DNA from 2 places in the Escherichia albertii genome. Region 2 is predicted to be linked to the other one. Evidence: predicted binding sites of a transcription regulator. Region 2 holds the regulator's gene; the other holds the start of a gene.
The links. The regulator ArgR, encoded in region 2, controls arginine synthesis, uptake and breakdown. The targets are predictions, from matches to a motif close to ANTGAATAAAAATACANT.
Positions count from the first base shown of each region.

Region 1: a site for ArgR is predicted at 1,611-1,628, ahead of argA (amino-acid N-acetyltransferase). Genes of this name have one in related genera too.

Region 1 covers NZ_CP117568.1:1,903,201-1,906,388, forward strand. The annotation lists tRNA gene PS053_RS09300 (tRNA-Met) at 23-99, shown strand; gene amiC (N-acetylmuramoyl-L-alanine amidase AmiC) at 175-1,428, opposite strand; gene argA (amino-acid N-acetyltransferase) at 1,660-2,991, shown strand; gene recD (exodeoxyribonuclease V subunit alpha) at 3,072-3,188, opposite strand, start outside.
Region 2 covers NZ_CP117568.1:2,392,412-2,395,599, reverse strand. The annotation lists gene PS053_RS11610 (barstar family protein) at 568-840, shown strand; gene yhcN (peroxide/acid stress response protein YhcN) at 894-1,157, opposite strand; gene argR (transcriptional regulator ArgR) at 1,524-1,994, opposite strand; gene mdh (malate dehydrogenase) at 2,429-3,188, shown strand, end outside.

The sequences.
Region 1 (3,188 bases), 490 kb from region 2:
TGAAGTAAAAGCAGTACGGTGACGCGGGGTGGAGCAGCCTGGTAGCTCGTCGGGCTCATAACCCGAAGGTCGTCGGTTCAAATCCGGTCCCCGCAACCAATTATCAAACACCCTGAAGGGTGTTTTTTTGTTTCCTGCCTATCATAAAAAAAGCGCCATTCAGCGCCTTTTTATTTACCCCCTTCTCGCCAGCGTTGCCCCATCGGCAAAATAGGCTTTAATCCCCGCAAGGATAGATTCCGCAACCTGCTGCTGGAAGGTCGCCGTTTTCAGTTTGCGCTCTTCCTCAACGTTACTGATAAACGCCGTTTCGACCAGAATAGAAGGAATATCAGGCGCCTTCAAAACGGCAAACCCCGCCTGCTCAACCTGGTTCTTATGCAGCTTGTTGATTTTACCCAGCTTATTCAATACAGCCTTACCAAACTTCAGGCTGTCGGCAATGGTCAGCGACTGCACCATATCGAACATGGTGTGGTCAACATAGCGGTCGCCGCTCTTGCTCACACCACCAATCAAGTCCGAGGCGTTCTGAGTTTGCGCCAGATATTTTGCCGCGGTACTGGTTGCACCTTTGGTCGAAAGCGCAAATACCGAGGAGCCGCTCGGCTGGCGGCTGGTAAAGGCATCTGCGTGAATAGAGACGAACAGATCTGCACGTTGTTTCTGTGCTTTTGCTACGCGTACTTGCAACGGAATGAAGATGTCTTCATTACGCGTCATGTACACCTTCATGTTGCCCTCTTTTTCGATCAAAGCGCGCAGGCGGCGAGCAATCTGCAACACCACATCTTTTTCACGCGTTTTGTATTTTCCCACTGCACCGGAGTCTTCGCCACCGTGACCGGGATCAAGCATGATGACAATCGGGCGATCGCGCCCTGCCTTGCCAGGCTGTGGGCCGCTCTGCGCTGGCGGTACCTGTTTTTCGAGATCGCCTTTGTTGTAATCCTCCAGCAACGCCAGCAGCGGATCCTGCATATCCTGAGCATTGACCGGATAGAGATCCATCACCAGACGCTCTTTAAATCCTGCAACCGGCGCGAGGGCAAACATCTGCGGTTTTACATTTTGCTTTAGTTCAAAAACCATCCGCACCGTTTGCGGATCAAATTGCCCGACGCGCGCTGACTTGATGAACGGGTCATCCGCGCGTATTTGCGCAGCCATCCCCTTAAGCACCGAGTTCAGGTTTACATCTTCAATATCTACCACCACGCGCTCAGGATTGCTCAACGCGAACTGCTTATATTTCAATTGACGGTTTGATTCTACTGTCACGCGGGTATAGCTGGATGCAGGCCAGACGCGCACAGCCACGACCTGGCTAACCGCAGCCAGACTGACCTGACTGACGCTCAATAGCCACATGGCACCCGCGCCTTGCAGTAAACGACGACGGCTGATTGCAGTGTTGGATCCTGACATGCTTCTCCCGAGCAAAAGAAATCTAAGCTGTGTAACAAGTAAACGACTAATTTGACCGGAAACTTTAGCGAAAGACGCATAATCTGTCATCTACTAAACGGTAAACATTCTTTTTATATTCACGGTATTACTGATAAAAAAGTTGCTCGCGCATAAAATTTGCACTTGCACACAGTAAAAAATCAGAATAAAAATACATTAATTTCGAATAATAATGCAAAGAGGTGTGCCGTGGTGAAGGAACGTAAAACCGAGCTGGTCGAGGGATTCCGTCATTCGGTTCCCTATATCAATACTCACCGGGGAAAAACGTTTGTCATCATGCTTGGCGGAGAGGCCATCGAGCATGAGAATTTTTCCAGTATTGTCAATGATATTGGGCTGCTGCACAGTCTCGGCATCCGTCTGGTGGTGGTCTATGGCGCGCGTCCGCAAATCGATGCAAATCTGGCAGCACATCACCACGAGCCGCTATATCACAAAAACATACGCGTGACCGACGCCAAAACACTGGAGCTGGTGAAGCAAGCCGCAGGCACGTTGCAACTGGACATTACCGCTCGCCTGTCGATGAGTCTCAACAATACACCGTTGCAGGGAGCGCACATCAACGTCGTTAGTGGTAACTTTATTATTGCCCAGCCGCTGGGCGTAGATGACGGCGTAGACTACTGCCATAGCGGACGAATTCGGCGGATTGATGAAGAAGCTATCCATCGCCAACTGGACAACGGCGCGATTGTACTACTGGGTCCGGTGGCAGTTTCGGTCACTGGTGAGAGCTTTAATCTGACCTCAGAAGAGATTGCCACTCAACTTGCCATCAAACTGAAAGCCGAGAAGATGATTGGTTTTTGCTCTTCGCAGGGCGTCACCAATGACGACGGCGATATTGTCTCCGAGCTTTTCCCCAACGAGGCTCAGGCACGGGTAGAGGCCCTGGAAGAGCAAGGCGATTACAACTCCGGTACGGTGCGTTTTTTGCGTGGCGCGGTGAAAGCCTGTCGCAGCGGCGTGCGTCGCTGTCATTTAATCAGTTATCAGGAAGATGGTGCGCTGTTGCAGGAACTGTTCTCTCGTGACGGCATTGGTACGCAGATTGTGATGGAAAGCGCGGAGCAAATCCGTCGCGCCACCATTAATGATATCGGCGGTATTCTGGAGTTAATTCGCCCGCTGGAGCAACAAGGTATTCTGGTACGCCGCTCCCGTGAGCAACTGGAGATGGAGATCGATAAATTCACCATTATTCAGCGTGATAACATGACCATTGCCTGTGCCGCTCTCTACCCATTCCCGGAAGAGAAGATTGGTGAAATGGCTTGTGTAGCAGTCCACCCGGATTACCGCAGTTCATCAAGGGGCGAGGTTTTGCTGGAACGCATTGCAGCCCAGGCGAAGCAGAGCGGCTTAAGCAAATTGTTTGTGCTGACAACGCGCAGTATCCACTGGTTCCAGGAGCGCGGATTTACCCCGGTAGATATTGATTTACTGCCGGAGAGTAAAAAGCAGATGTACAACTACCAGCGCAAATCCAAAGTGTTGATGGCGGATTTGGGATAGGCTATGAAAATCGCCGGATGCGATATGCGCAATACTCCAGGCATGATAAAACGCACATGCGTCGCATCAGGCATTCACATTTATCCCTGCGAACTAAACAACGCTGCCAGCCCACTACGCCGCTCGGTGCGTGTGGCAATCGCCGCACTTAATATGCGCTCATCGGCATACAGCGACAAACGTTGGCGCGCACGGGT
Region 2 (3,188 bases):
TGATGCGCTACGTTTATCAGGCCTGCAAGGGAATTGCATTATATTGAATTGGCACACCCTGGTAGGCCGGATAAGGCGTTCACGCCGCATCCGGCATGAACAAAGCGCACGTTGTCAGCACTCTGAAACCGACGCCAAAAGGTGTCGGTTGATATTGCAGACAGACTCCAGATTGCCTGATGCGCTACGCTTATCAGGCCTACAAGGGAATTGCATTATATTGAATTGGCACCCCCCGGTAGGCCGGATTAAGGCGTTCACGCCGCATCCGGCATGAACAAAGCGCACGTTGTCAGCACTCTGAAGCCGACGCTAAAAGGTGTCGGTTGATATTGCAGACAGACTCCAGATTGCCTGATGCGCTACGCTTATCAGGCCTGCAAGGGAATTGCATTATATTGAATTTGCACACCCTGGTAGGCCGGATAAGGCGTTCACGCCGCATCCGGCATGAACAAAGCGCACGTTGTCAGCACTCTGAAACCGACGCCAAAAGCGTCGGTTTTTTCATGTCTATACTTAGCGATGATCGGCTGAACTGGCCGCGAAACGTGACGGTGGTAACAGATGAATATCTATACCTTTGATTTTGATGAGATCGAGAGTCAGGACGATTTCTATCGCGACTTTAATCAAACCTTTGGTCTGGCGAAAGAACAAGTGAGCGATCTCGACTCACTGTGGGATGTATTAATGAATGATGTCCTGCCGTTACCACTGGAGATCGAATTTGTTCATCTGGGGGAGAAAACGCGTCGGCGTTTTGGGGCGTTAATATTGCTGTTTGATGAGGCGGAAGAAGAGCTGGAAGGGCATTTGCGTTTTAATGTGCGCCATTAGCGCAAAAAAAGCCCCCGAACCGGGGGCAATATCGTCGGACAGACGGTTGGGGTTTACTTGTACAATTCTGCCGTAGCGTGCCAGGTATCACCGCTGCGAGCTTCAGTAATCTGGTAGGCCGTTGCACCTTTCTCTTCTGCTTTTTTGTTCAGCATTTCACGCATATCCATTGGAGAGGACGCTACACCGCTGACGGATACAGTACCGATTAGTTCACGATTCTGTGCCTGGGCAGCATCAATGGAGTCGGCAGCGAATGCGCCGAAAGAAAGAACAGAAAGTACACTTAATGCAGTAACAGCGGTTTTGATTTTCATGATTTTCACCTCGACATAATCTTTTAGCTGGGCCTTTGTTTCGTGACCCATATCACAAAATCAAGTATACACTAATTATTGCTCTAATTAATACCACGCTAACTGTTTCAGTTGATACTAAATGTTAAAAATATTGATTTTTATAACAGAAAAGAATTAAAAAACGAGCGGCATAAAATAAATGTTAATTATTTCAATGGCATATGGATTTTTGCAAAATGTGCGTTATCGATATTAAGTATTCACTATGTGAATAATATGTCGCGATAAAACGCACTATTCGTTAAATGAATCGCAGGGAGATGCGGAAGGCGGTTAAGAGGGAACGGCGGGATTTTCCCGCCGCCAATAGCGACGGGATAGAGATTAAAGCTCCTGGTCGAACAGCTCTAAAATCGCTTCGTACAGGTCTTTGACGCTGAAACCGTTCGCAGGGGTGGTAAAGATGGTGTCATCACCAGCAATGGTGCCGAGAATACCTTCTGCTTTACCCAGTGAGTCCAGCAGACGTGCAATCAACTGTGCCGCGCCCGGACTGGTGTGAATCACAACGACAGCATCGTTGTAGTCGATATCCAGCACCAGATTTTTCAGCGGGCTGGAAGTGGTCGGTACACCTAATTCTGCAGGCAGGCAGTAAACCATTTCCATTTTTGCGTTGCGGGTGCGTACAGCACCAAACTTCGTCAACATCCGCGAGACTTTGGACTGGTTAATATTGTCAAAACCCTGCTCCTGTAATGCGGCGACAATTTCGCCCTGGGAGCTAAATTTCTCTTCTTTAAGTAACGCTTTAAACGCTTTAACTAATTCTTCTTGCTTAGCCGAGCTTCGCATAAGTCACCCGATATGGTGGTTGATACAACATTATTGTGCATACAGATGAATTTTTATGCAAACAGTCTGCCCTGGAGAGGGCTGAAATAATGTTATGAAAGAGCGGAATTTTATCAAATTTCGTTATTGAGAAACATGCCTGTGTCACGGTGTGTAAATTTCGCTTAAAAGTAAACTGATTGTTATCAAATTGATATTGTTTTGGCTAAACGGTAGGGTATATTGTCACCACCTGTTGGAATGTTGCTCTAATGCATAAGAGGCTGTTAATTACGTAAATTAGCTTCCTGATTACGTCAATTAAATGCATAAACGCTAAACTTGCGTGACTACACATTCTTGAGAAGTGGTCATTGTAAACGACGAATTTGTGGATTAAGGTCGCGGCAGCGGAGCAACATATCTTAGTTTATCAATATAATAAGGAGTTTAGGATGAAAGTCGCAGTCCTCGGCGCTGCTGGCGGTATTGGCCAGGCGCTTGCATTACTGTTAAAAACCCAACTGCCTTCAGGTTCAGAACTCTCCCTGTATGATATCGCTCCAGTGACTCCCGGTGTGGCTGTCGACCTGAGCCATATCCCTACTGCTGTGAAAATAAAAGGTTTTTCTGGTGAAGATGCTACTCCAGCGCTGGAAGGCGCAGATGTAGTACTGATTTCTGCGGGTGTAGCGCGTAAACCGGGTATGGATCGTTCCGACCTGTTTAACGTTAACGCCGGTATTGTAAAGAATCTGGTTCAGCAAGTTGCGAAAACTTGCCCGAAAGCGTGCATTGGCATTATCACTAACCCGGTTAACACCACTGTGGCTATCGCTGCGGAAGTGCTGAAAAAAGCCGGTGTTTATGACAAAAACAAGCTGTTTGGCGTTACTACGCTGGATATTATTCGTTCCAACACCTTTGTCGCGGAACTGAAAGGTAAACAACCGGGTGATGTAGAAGTGCCGGTTATTGGCGGTCACTCTGGCGTTACTATTCTACCGCTGCTGTCACAGGTTCCTGGCGTCAGTTTTACCGAGCAGGAAGTCGCAGATCTGACCAAACGTATCCAGAACGCGGGCACGGAAGTGGTTGAAGCAAAAGCCGGTGGCGGGTCTGCAACCCTGTCGATGGGTCAGGCCGCAGCCCGTTTTGGTCTGTCTCTGGTTCGCGCATTGCAGGGCGAAAAAGGCGTTGTTGAATGTGCTTATG